One region of the Pseudoalteromonas sp. PS1M3 genome, then DNA from elsewhere that is predicted to be linked to it. Evidence: predicted binding sites of a transcription regulator. Region 1 holds the regulator's gene; each other region holds the start of a gene.
The links. Region 1 encodes FliA, which starts transcription of late flagellar genes. Its sites were predicted from a motif close to CTAAAGNTNNNNNNNNNNNNGCCGATA; they were not measured.
Positions count from the first base shown of each region.

Region 2: a site for FliA is predicted at 2,704-2,730, ahead of pomA (flagellar motor protein PomA). Genes of this name have one in related genera too.
Region 3: a site for FliA is predicted at 1,808-1,834, ahead of PS1M3_RS14395 (DUF3530 family protein). Genes of this name have one in related genera too.

Region 1 is NZ_AP022624.1:2,509,593-2,513,878, reverse strand. It holds gene flhF (flagellar biosynthesis protein FlhF) at 1-1,118, shown strand, start outside; gene PS1M3_RS11675 (MinD/ParA family protein) at 1,111-1,971, shown strand; gene PS1M3_RS11670 (RNA polymerase sigma factor FliA) at 1,998-2,708, shown strand; gene cheY (chemotaxis response regulator CheY) at 2,748-3,131, shown strand; gene PS1M3_RS11660 (protein phosphatase CheZ) at 3,150-3,917, shown strand; gene PS1M3_RS11655 (chemotaxis protein CheA) at 3,933-4,286, shown strand, end outside.
Region 2 is NZ_AP022624.1:683,949-688,234, forward strand. It holds gene dxs (1-deoxy-D-xylulose-5-phosphate synthase) at 1-1,262, opposite strand, end outside; gene ispA ((2E,6E)-farnesyl diphosphate synthase) at 1,364-2,251, opposite strand; gene PS1M3_RS03205 (exodeoxyribonuclease VII small subunit) at 2,254-2,496, opposite strand; gene pomA (flagellar motor protein PomA) at 2,791-3,558, shown strand; gene PS1M3_RS03215 (flagellar motor protein MotB) at 3,561-4,286, shown strand, end outside.
Region 3 is NZ_AP022624.1:3,079,156-3,083,441, forward strand. It holds gene rapA (RNA polymerase-associated protein RapA) at 1-937, shown strand, start outside; gene rluA (bifunctional tRNA pseudouridine(32) synthase/23S rRNA pseudouridine(746) synthase RluA) at 1,131-1,784, shown strand; gene PS1M3_RS14395 (DUF3530 family protein) at 1,904-2,809, shown strand; gene djlA (co-chaperone DjlA) at 2,792-3,649, opposite strand; gene murU (N-acetylmuramate alpha-1-phosphate uridylyltransferase MurU) at 3,683-4,286, opposite strand, start outside.

The DNA of each region.
Region 1 (4,286 bases):
CTACAGACAACTACCAAGAGCCAGTTCAAGAGCAGCGTCCTCGTCCTATATTCATTAATGAACGTCAAGCTTCAGCGCGTCCGCAAACACAAGCAGACAGCCTTGGATTTGATGATTTAGAAAGTGGTTTTGATGATCTTGACAGTCCAGTGACACCTCGCGAAGAAACTAAGCATACTGAAAGTGAGCAAATTTCGTCAATGCGTGACGAAATGAATGCCATTCGTCAATTGTTAGAACATCAAGTGTCAGGGCTTATGCAACAAGACATGGCAAGACGCGATCCTACTCGTGCATGCATGATTGATCGCTTAGTCGGTATGGGAATAGATAAAGATGTTGCTGAGCAAATGGCGTGCTTCGTACCTGACGATGTATCTCGCCAGCAAGGTTGGAAAGCACTTTTAACAATGGTTGAAGATCAGATGCAGACAACCAACAACGAGATTTTACGTCAAGGCGGTGTATACGCCTTAGTCGGCCCAACGGGTGTTGGCAAAACAACAACCGTTGCTAAATTAGCTGCGCTTGGCGCACAAAAATACGGTGCAGACAAAGTTGCTTTAATCACAACAGACACATACAGAATTGGTGCTTATGAGCAACTCGCCACTTATGGCCGAATTATAGGTTGTGGTGTAAAGCAAGTTAAAGATGCTAATGAATTAGCTGAAGTTTTATATCATTTACGAAATAAACGACTAGTATTAATTGATACTGCGGGTATGAGCCAACGCGACTTGCGCTTAACAGAGCAACTTAATACGCTAATGCGTAATCAGCGTGTTGATATTCGCAGTTATTTAGTGCTCAGCGCAACATCGCAAATACATGTGTTGCAAGAAACCGTTAGGCACTTTAAAAAAGTGCAGTTAAGTGGTTGTATATTCACCAAATTAGATGAATCTTTAAGTTTAGGTGAGATTATTAGTATAGCGATTCAAAATCGCCTTCCAATAGGGTATCTTACTAACGGTCAACGAGTACCAGAAGATATTCGAGTTGCAAATGCTGAAAAACTAGTTAAAAAGGCTGAGCAACTCTATTTAAAAAGAGCAAAAGCACAACATTCAAGGCACCAAGCAGTGGCGCCAAGCACAGTAGGGATGTATGATTAACACAGTATTAGATCAAGCAAGTGGCCTGCGCAAAATGAGTCAAAACAATAACAACGGCGTAAAAGTTATCGCTGTCACTGGCGGTAAAGGTGGAGTAGGAAAAACAAATGTTTCTCTGAATACTGCAATTGCATTAGGCCAGCAAGGTAACAGAGTGTTGGTTCTTGATGCCGATTTAGGCTTAGCAAACTGTGACGTTATGCTAGGACTACGTGTTGAACGTAACTTATCACATGTTTTATCTGGTGAATGTGAACTTGATGAAATTTTAGTTGAAGGCCCCGCAGGTATAAAGATTGTACCCGCAACGTCAGGCTCTCAAAGTATGGTTGAATTGTCGCCTTCAGAGCACGCGGGACTTATACGGGCTTTTAGTGAATTAAATACAGAATTTGATATTTTAATTGTCGATACAGCCGCAGGTATTTCAGACATGGTGCTGAGTTTTTCTCGCGCGGCACAAGACGTCATGGTTGTTGTATGCGACGAGCCCACATCGATTACAGATGCTTATGCGCTCATTAAAGTGTTGAGTCGCGAGCATGGTGTATACAAATTTAAAATTGTTGCAAATATGGTCCGTAGTATGCGTGAAGGGCAAGAGTTATTTGCTAAACTTTCCAAAGTGACCGATCGTTTTTTAGATGTATCAATGGACCTGGTCGCAACGGTTCCCTACGACGAAAATATGCGCAAAGCAACGCGTCGCCAAAAAGTTATTGTAGAGCTTTTTCCTAATTCGCCGGCGGCACTTGCGTTTCAAGCGTTAGCAACAAAAGCAGTTAAATGGCCAATACCTAATCAACCATCAGGTCATCTGGAGTTTTTCATAGAGAAACTAGTAAACGGCTAATTATGACAACATTGGTGAATAAAGTTATGGGATATCAATCAGCACAAAATTTAAATGTGATTGTTGAAAAACATGCATCACTTGTCAAAAAAGTGGCATGTCATCTTATAGCGCGTTTACCAGCCAGCGTGCAGCTGGACGATTTAATACAATCAGGAATGATAGGTCTGATTGAAGCATCTAAAAGTTTTGATGCAACCAAAGGGGCTAGCTTTGAAACTTTTGCGGGGATTCGTATTCGTGGGGCAATGCTTGACGAGATGCGACGTGGCGATTGGGCACCCCGTTCAGTGCATCGTAAAAGCCGTTTGGTGGCCGAAACAATTGCATTTTTAGAAAAAAGCTTAAACCGTGAGCCGACAGATATAGAAGTTGCTGAAAAACTTGAAATTTCGTTAAATGAGTACCATCATATCTTAAACGATGTAAATGCAAGTAAAGTACTCGGTATTGAAGACCTTGGTGTTGATGAAGATGCCATCAGTCCAGTGGGCCAAGATTTAGCGCTAGACAAACCGTTTAATAATGTTAAAAATGAGCGGTTTAACGAGTCTTTATTAGGTGCAATAAAATCTTTACCAGAACGTGATGCAATGGTGCTGTCTTTGTACTATAACGATGAAATGAATTTAAAAGAAATAGGGCATATACTCGATGTAAGTGAATCGCGTGTAAGTCAAATACATGGTCAGGCGATGATTAAGCTTAAAGCTAAAATCAATGACTGGATAAATTAGTAGTAAGTAAACAAGGTTAAGACCTCACTGGGGGATGTTTTGGATAAAAACATGAAAATTCTGGTTGTTGACGATTTTTCAACAATGAGACGTATTATTAAAAATCTGTTGCGTGACTTAGGTTTCACTAATGTTCAAGAAGCAGACGATGGGTCAACCGCTTTGCCAATGCTACAAAATCAAGTATTTGATTTTGTTGTTACCGATTGGAATATGCCAGGAATGCAGGGTATAGACCTACTTAGAGCAATACGTGCGGATGATAAGCTTAAACACATTCCAGTATTGATGGTAACGGCTGAAGCTAAAAAAGAACAAATTATAGCGGCAGCTCAGGCAGGTGTGAATGGTTATATCGTTAAGCCATTTACTGCTGGAACACTCAAAACTAAATTAGAAAAAGTATTTGAACGTTTAGGCTAATGATAGGGGGAGAGGCTTATGTCAGCACTTGCTGCGCCTCAAATAACTTTAGAACAAGCTCGTCAGCTCGTTGTTTTTCTAGAAAACGGTGAGCAAGACAAAGCCAATCAGTTAATTTTAGATACCGCTTCTAAGGAGCAATCTGAAATATTTGCTGAGGTTGGAAAGTTAACCCGTCAATTGCATGAAGCTTTAAAAAGCTTTGAGCTAGACACTCGCTTATCTGACTTAACTACCGATGCTATTCCAGATGCAAAAAAACGGCTCAATTATGTTATAGAAATGACAGAAAATGCCGCGAATAAAACAATGGATGCTGTTGAGGCTAGCCTACCAATTGCTCAACAGTTGGCAGACGAAATATCTCATATCAAACCGACATGGGATCGCCTAATGAATCGAGAGATTGAGTTAGGGGAGTTTAAATCGTTATGCCACAGCATTGATAAGTTTATGAACAATTCTCATCATAAAACCGATGAGCTGCAAAGTTTGATGACTAATGTACTTATGGCACAAGACTATCAAGATTTAACCGGCCAAGTTATTCGCCGAGTTATTGAGCTTGTTAGAGAAGTTGAAGAAAGCTTAATTCATCTTTTGACAGCCTTCGCTGATCAAAGCGAAAGCAAAGCCGAAAAAATAGAACAACAAAAAACAAATGAACCATTAGACGAACAAACTTTAGCAGGTCCAGAAGGCCCTATTATTGATAAAGAATCACGTAATGATGTTGTATCTGATCAAGATGAAGTCGATGATCTTTTATCAAGTTTGGGCTTCTAAGAGGAGAGTAACTGCATGTTTGAAGTCGATGAAGATATTTTACAAGACTTTCTTGTAGAGGCAGGAGAAATCCTAGAGCTTTTATCTGAACAGTTAGTTGAGCTGGAAAACAATCCAGAGGACACCGAATTACTCAATGCCATATTTAGAGGGTTTCACACTGTAAAAGGTGGTGCTGGGTTTTTAGCTATGACCGAGCTCGTTGACGCATGTCATGGCGCAGAGAATGTCTTCGACCTGCTTAGACAAGGCGTACGAACGGTTAATTCGGAATTGATGGACGTAATTTTACAAGCTCTCGATACGATTAACGAGATGTTTGCCACCATTCAAAATCGTGACAAACCAGAACCCGCCGATCCCGAACTT
Region 2 (4,286 bases), 1.8 Mb from region 1:
GCTCGGTCAATGGCAAATAATACAGGGAGGTTTTGTAATGCAACATCGTGAATGAGCTGATCGTATGCGCGCTGTAAAAAGCTTGAATAGATAGCAACAACAGGCTTTAAGCCTTCACATGCAAAACCTGCGGCTAGAGTTACGGCATGTTGTTCAGCAATTGCGACGTCAAAATACTTATCAGCATGTTCTTTTGAAAAGCGCACCATGCCCGAGCCTTCACGCATGGCAGGAGTGATAGCCATTAATTTATCATCTTGCTGCGCCATGTCGCATAGCCAGTCGCCAAATACTTTTGAAAATGTAGGGGCGCCCGGTTTTGATTTAGGCAAGCTAGATGTGTTTGGATCAAACTTAGGGACGCCGTGGTAACCAATAGGGTCGGCTTCAGCTGGCTTGTAACCCTTACCTTTTTGCGTTTTTATATGAAGAAGTTGTGGGCCTTTTAAATTACGCATATTACGCAATGTATCAACCAGCATGTTTACATCGTGCCCATCAATTGGGCCAATATAATTTAAGCCAAGTTCTTCAAAAAACGTACCAGGGATAACCATGCCTTTAAGATGCTCTTCCATTCTGCTGGCAAGCTCTTTAACAGGCGGTACGCCAGACAGTAACTTTTTACTTCCTTCGCGAATGTTGGTGTAAAAGCTACCAGATAGAATACGCGCAAAGTGGTTGGTTAATGCGCCAACGTTTTCTGAAATCGACATTTCGTTATCATTTAGAATAATAAGCATGTCTGATTTTACATCGCCTAAATGGTTCATTGCCTCAAATGCCATACCCGCAGTAATAGCGCCATCACCAATAACAGCAACCGTTTTACGCCCTGCGCCTTCTTTTTGTGCTGCAATTGACATGCCCAAAGCTGCAGAAATTGAGGTGCTAGAATGGCCAACACTGAATGTGTCGTAGTCGCTTTCATCTCTAAATGGAAATGGGTGCAGACCATCCTTTTGGCGAATAGTATGCATTTGGTCGCGGCGACCCGTTAAGATCTTATGCGGGTAGGCTTGATGCCCAACATCCCACACTACACGATCTTCTGGTGTGTTATATACATAATGAAGTGCAACTGTAAGCTCAACTGTGCCTAAACCAGACGCTAAATGACCGCTACTTTGCGATACAGAGTTAAGTAAATACTCACGTAGCTCATTGCTAAACTCGGGAAGTTTATCTTGCGCTAAGTCTCGTAATTGAGCTGGTTTATCAACCAAGTTAAGTAATGGATACTTGCTACTATCAAGTGTCATGGCTTTTTTATATCCTTCGATCACATTCGCTTTCAAATGGGAGTGAACAACGAATGTTAAGTAATAATGTCAGTGCTATTTGCAATACGCTTAAACTGTGACTAGTGGTCACGTTCAATAAGGTAATTTGCCAGCGACGCAAGAAGCGTAGTATCTGCATCAATAAGTGCTAACGCTTCGTGGGCTTGTGTTATTAAATTTTGCGCCTTTTCTTTAGCGCCTAGCATACCTAATAACGCCGGGTATGTCGCTTTATTCGCTTCTATATCTGAGCCTTGTGGTTTACCTAGTATAAAGGTGTCACCTTCCACGTCTAAAATATCGTCGTGTACTTGAAATGCCAGCCCTATAGCATACCCAAAAACGCTCAAGTTTTCTAAAGTTTGTTCATCTGCTTTTTCACTGCACAGTGCACCTAGTGTTATAGCACAGTTAATTAGTGCACCGGTTTTTAACTTATGGATGCGCTCAAGCTCTTGTACAGAAACAACTTTGTCAGTTGCGGCAATGTCTAAACCTTGTCCTGCCACCATCCCTTCAATACCTGATGCATGTGCAAGTGCAGCAATCATTTTTACTTGTGATTGCGCTGAGCAATTAAAGTTATGTGTGGCTATAAGTTCAAAGGCGAGAGTTTGTAATGCATCACCCGCTAAAATGGCTTGCGCTTCGCCATACACAATATGGCAAGTGGGGTAGCCGCGGCGTAAATCGTCATCATCCATAGCTGGTAGGTCGTCATGTACTAATGAATAACTATGAATGCATTCTATGGCTGCAGCCAAAACGTCTAAGTCACTTTTTTTAGCGCCTAGCATTTCACCAACAGCGTACACCAAAAAAGGGCGCAGCCTTTTTCCACCATTAAATAAGCTGTAATGAGTGGCTTCTTTTATTGTTTTATCGCTATCGAGCGGTTGTTCAAAGTAGCTATTGAGTGTAGTAGCTACATCTATTTGAGCACGTTCAATATAGTCTTTTATGCTCACAACTATTCCATATCATTATTAAAGTTTGTAAGTGCTGACTTTTCGCTATTGCCCATTAAAATAGAAACTTTTTGTTCTGCTTGCTGTAGTTTTTCAGATGACGCACCAGCGAGTGCAATACCACGCTCGAACTGCTTTAATGATTGTTCAAGCGATAAATCACCTTGTTCCATTTCACTAACAATTGTTGATAATTCTTCTAGTGCTTTTTCGAAACTTAAGTTTTCAGGTTTTTTAGTCGCCATCTTTATTTCAGCTTACATGATAAATTTAGGAGCCAATTTTAGGGGGAATGCTAAACTAGGTCAAAGGATGATATGAGTTTTTTACATTTAGCACGATTAATCGCGTGTTAATCAGTGTTATTAGTCAGGAAAACTCGATAATTAGGCAGTGCGCCTAACTTGATATAAAATAATAAATATAACTTTTATGTTTATTTACAAAAATGACTTAAGCAATTCAGTATGTTGCCGATAAGCAGTTAATAATAAAAAGTTTATGATAAGGCATTTAAACATGAAATCTCTGGAGGAAATGTGGATTTAGCAACCATAATAGGGATCCTAGGCGCAATAGGCTTAATTGTCATGTCTATGTTTATGAGTAGTAGCGGTGAAATGGGCATGTTTGCCGATGCGCCTTCAAGTGTAATTGTATTTGGTGGCTCGCTGTTTATTGTTTTATCAAACTTCACTATGTCTCAGTTTTTAGGGATAGGTAAGGTGGTTGGTAAGGCATTCATGTTTAAAATTGAGTCGCCTGAAGAGTTAATAGAAAAAGCAGTAGAGCTTGCGGATTCTGCCCGTAAAGGTGGCTTTTTAGCACTCGAAGAAGCTGAAATCCCAAACCCATTTATGCGTAAAGGCGTTGACATGCTTGTTGACGGTCATGACGCAGATGTTGTGCGTGCTACACTTCAAAAAGATATTTCCCTAACCACCACCCGTCATGAACTAGGTGCTGGCTTATTTAAAGCACTTGCCGACATAGCTCCCGCAATGGGAATGATTGGTACATTGATAGGCCTCGTTGCCATGTTATCAAACATGGACGACCCCAAAGCTATCGGACCTGCAATGGCCGTGGCACTATTGACCACTCTGTATGGTGCATTTTTGGCGAATGTAGTAGCAATTCCGATTCAGGTAAAACTTGAGCTGCGTAAAGACGAAGAAGCGATGAATCAGCGTTTGATTCTCGATGCTATTTTAGGAATTCAAGATGGTCAAAACCCCAAAGTTATTGAAGGTATTTTGAAAAACTACTTGGCTGAGTCTAAGCGTAAAGTTGATACCGAGGAGTAACCATGTCTGATGAAGAGTGCAAATGCCCACCCCCCGGTTTGCCTGCTTGGATGGGTACATTTGCTGATTTAATGTCGCTATTGATGTGCTTTTTTGTACTCTTATTGGCATTCTCAGAAATGGATGTACTTAAATTTAAACAAATTGCAGGTTCAATGAAGTTTGCTTTTGGTGTGCAAAATAAAATTGAAGTTAAAGATATCCCAAAAGGGACATCGGTTATCGCTATGGAATTTACTCCAGGTAAGCCAGAGCCTACACCAATTGAAACTATTCAACAGCAAACCGTTGAAATGACCCAGCAAATGCTAGAGTTTCAGGCTGGTGATGAAAGTTCAGCGGGCGGCAGGCAAGAACAGCGAGGCGATAAACGTGGCGGTGAATCTAGAAGTACCTCACAAGAGCAGTCATCAGAACAAGCAATATCCGCTGCAGATCAAGAGCAAACAAATGAGCTGGTTAAAAAAATAGCGCAGCAGTTAGAAAGGCAAATAATAGATGGTGCAATAGAACTTGAATCATTAGGTCAGCAAATTATTATTCGTATTAGAGAAAATGGCTCGTTTCCTTCGGGCAGTGCTTTTTTACAACCTAAGTTTAAACCGATTATTCAAGACATTGGCGAACTTTTAAAAGACGTACCAGGTGAAATTACAGTATCAGGGCATACAGATGATTTTCAGGTATCAAATGAGTTATACGTAAATAACTGGGATTTGTCGTCTAAG
Region 3 (4,286 bases), 570 kb from region 1:
TAACTGTGATGAAGACGAACTTGACCCACTCCTTGAGCAAGTCGCTCAGCAAAATACTGTGCTACGTAAAAAAATGGAAAGTGGACGAGATCGTTTATTAGAACTGCACTCATCGGGGCAAGGCGCCGCCGACTCATTAGTTGCTGATATTGAAAAGCTCGACAACCAGTTTGAGCTGCCCAGCTACATGATTAACGTGTTCGACACCTTTGGTGTAAGCCAAGAAGACAAAGGCGAAAATACAATTATATTAAAGCCTACAGAGCATATGTTAAGCGCGTCATTTCCATCGCTTAAAGATGACGGCATGACAGTGACCTTTGACCGTGATACTGCACTTTCGCAAGAAGATGTACATTTTATCAGTTGGGATCATCCAATGGTGCAAGGCACGATGGATATGATTTGTGATGATGACTTTGGTAGCGCATCGGTTGCTTTACTCAAAAACAAAAAACTCCCTGCGGGCACCTTTTTTGTTGAGCTAATTTTTGTAGCCGAAGCAATGGCGCCTAAAGCATTACAAGTGGGTCGCTTTTTACCGCCAACGCCTATTCGTATATTGCTTGATAAAGCCAGTAATAACTTAGGCGAAAACGTCGCATTTGACGGGTTTAACCAACAGCTTTCAGCCGTTGGTCGTCAAACAGCAAGTAAACTCGCGGGTGCGCTACAAAGCGCAATTCACCCTATGATCACAACTGCAAAAGACATGGCACAAGAAAAACTCGAGGTTATTCGTTCACAGTCGCTAGCTAAAATGCAAACGTCTCTTAGCGAAGAGCAAGAGCGATTAAGCGCGCTTAAGCAAATTAACCCTAATATTCGCCAAGAAGAAATTACCTTTTACGATAAGCAACGCACCGAGCTAACTGCACACATTGAAAAGGCGCAGTTACAACTAGATGCAATTCGCTTAATCGTGGTTTCTCACTAAGGTTTTGAGCTTTTAGTTGTTAGTAAAAATTGCAAACAACAGCAGCTAAGTAAAGCGTGGTATTTATACCGCGCTTTTTTATATTCAAAAAAGTATATAAATTAGAAGCCTTCGTACAGGCTATCAATGTTTTCCTTGAGCCTTTGCCCTTGCTACCCTAAAATAGCGTCCTTCAAAATCATTAAGGTCGGCCGTGTTAGTTAATTACAATCCCCCAATGAACCCGTATTTAACCATACTTTTTCAAGACGACGACTTGCTCATTGTTAATAAACCCAGCGAATTATTGACCGTACCGGGTAAAGATCCTAAGCATGCCGACAGCTTAATTAACCGCGTTAATCGCGTGTTTCCAACCGCACGAATTGTTCATCGTCTTGATATGGCAACGTCTGGCATACTCTGCCTTGCTATGAATAAAGCTGCACACCGACATTTAAGCATGCAATTTCAAGATCGCGAAACCGCTAAGCGTTATATAGCTCGCGTTTTTGGTAAGCTTGAACAAGACAATGGCTCGGTTGATTTACCCCTTATTTGCGACTGGCCTAATCGCCCAAAGCAAATGGTAGATCATGAAAATGGCAAGCCATCACTCACTCATTTCAAAGTACTTGAACGAGAAGAAAACGCCACACGCGTAGAGCTCACTCCAATTACGGGGCGTTCACATCAATTGCGCGTACACATGCTAAGCCTTGGCCACCCTATTTTAGGTGACCGACTCTATGCTCATAAAGAGGCGCTTGCAGCCGCACCGCGTTTACAACTTCACGCACAAATGTTGCAACTAAAACACCCTGTCACCGAACAAGTAATGACCTTTGAAGCAGAACCCGAGTTTTAATGGGCTCGATTACTTAGGAAAAATTAAACTTTTAAACAAGCATGCCGATACCTAACTAATGACGACTGATTGAGCGTGTTATGGTGTTTTTGCGATTATTTAAAAAGGTTCTGTGTTACATGGCGTTTAGCTGTGTAGCCCTTTTAGCACTCTGTACAACGGCTGCAGAACATATTGCCCCACCTTCTTTATCAAGTATTGAAAATAGCGATATTAAACGCCTTTTACCTACCGACGAAGTAAAAACAATGCTAGCAGGTGAAACTGAATTTTTAAGTTTACGTAGTGAATACATGAGCGCTGATTTTAGAGGGATTGTATTACTTATTCCCGATTGGCAATCAACCCCTACCAACAATGCTGGAATGAGTTACTTACGCAAAGAGCTTAACAATTTAGGCTACACCACCTATGCGATGACTACCCCTGATATTGATTGGCAAGCGAGTAAAATAGCTGAGCCTGCTGCAGAAACAGCACCAAGTGCCGCCACTGAAACAGAGAGTCAAGCCAACACTGAGTCAGAGCAGCCTAATGCTTCAAGTAAAAATGAAGCGCCTCACCATGTAGATGCCATTGAAGCCATCAGCGACGAAATACTCGATAACTACAAACTAAATTTACTTGCTCGCTACAAAGCGCTTTACCAAACAGCGATGCAAGAACCCACTAATATCGTTGTGATTGCGCAAGGCACCAGCGCAGGGGTGTTAACTGAGTACTATGCAGACTTTCCACAAGAGCGTATTGATGCGTTTATTAGTGTAAGTAGCTATCTGCCCAATGCAAAACGCAATAAAAGCTTAAGCCAGACAACGTCTCTTGTTACGCCTGCACTTTTAGATATTTATTACGCCAGCGACAACCGTGATATTTTAATTAACTTAAAAAATCGCCAGCGCTGGGTTAACCGAAACGCTAAGTTTGACTACCGCCAGCGCCAGTTATTTGGGCTTCGTGATCAACCTCAACAACATGCTCGGCTAACAAAAGAAATAGACGGCTTTTTACGCCGCCTTTTTTAAATACTCATAGGCTGCTTGAATGTCTTGGCTTTTTTTAACCGCCAATTCCATCATATGTTTTGGTAAACCTTGCGATACTAATTTATCAGGATGATGTTGCGCCATTAACTTTCGGTACGCTACTTTTACTTCCCGCTCGGTTGCCCCATCGTTAAGTCCTAAAAGCCCAAGCGCTTGCGCACGATTCATATTATTGTTGGGGGGTACATGGTGCCCTGAGCCTTCTTTATAACTGCTACTTTGCCCTTGCTGCTGTTGGTAACGCTGTTGCTGTTTTCTAAAGTTAAATTCAGCTTGATAGCGTTTAAGTACAAACGCAAAATGAGTTTTAGAAATACCTAACTGCTTGCTTACTTCACTTAATAACTGCTTTTCTTGCTCAGCTAAAACGCCATCAGAAAACGCCATTTGAATTTGTATTTCTAAAAATAATTGCAGTAAGTCATGACGCTTAGCAAAGCGTTCTTTAAAATCATAGACGGTTTCTTTTAATGAAAAGTCGCTTTGTTTACCCGCTTGAAATGCATGCTGTGCTTCACGGCGTTCTTCGCCTTTCAAACCCATTTCGTCCATAAATAAGCTAGCGGCTTTAATGTGTACCTCGCTTACTCGGCCATTAGACTTTGCAATATGCCCCATCACTGCAAAGCAGCTTGAAAAGAATAGCGCTTGGCGCTCGTGAACGTCATCACCATTAAATAAACTTGAAAAACCACCCGCCTTATCAAAATTATTTTTTAAGCTTTTATCAAATAAATGACCAAGGTATAACCCTAAAATAGCACCAAAAATTTTGCCAAACATAAAACCAAAACAAAATCCGAGTATTTTTCCCCACATGTAAACGACTACTCCTATTAATTATGTGTCGGCTTAAGCCAAGCGCTCATTTAATGCCGTTAAACGCGCTGGTGTGCCTATGTCATCCCAATTACCAATATAAAGCTCGGTAGACACTAAATGCTTACTTAGTTTTTCTCGCAATAACGGCCCAAGCGGACGAATGCCCGGCTCTAAACCATTAAAAAAGTCAGCCTGATAACGACTAATACCCGAAAACGTATATTTTTGACTATCTGGGGATAAATGGCTCAATGTAAAATCCCCATCAAGATTATGTGGGGGATTTTCAATAAGCACCAAATGTGCCTCACCTGGTTGCAAATGTAATTGCATAAGCGAGCTTACATCGTAATCGGTAAATACGTCGCCATTTATCACAATAAACGACTCTCCCAATAAAGGAAGTGCCTGAATAATACCACCCGCGGTTTCAAGGCCGCCTTCAACTTCTTGGCTATAAACAATATTTACACCAAATTGACTGCCATCTTTAAAGTACGCTTTAATTTTATCACCCTGCCATGCAAGGTTTATCACTATGTCGGTAATGCCAGCGGCCTTTAAGTTATTAACATGATGCTCTATTAGTGGTTTATTTTGCACTTTAAGCATAGGTTTAGGCATAGCTTGAGTG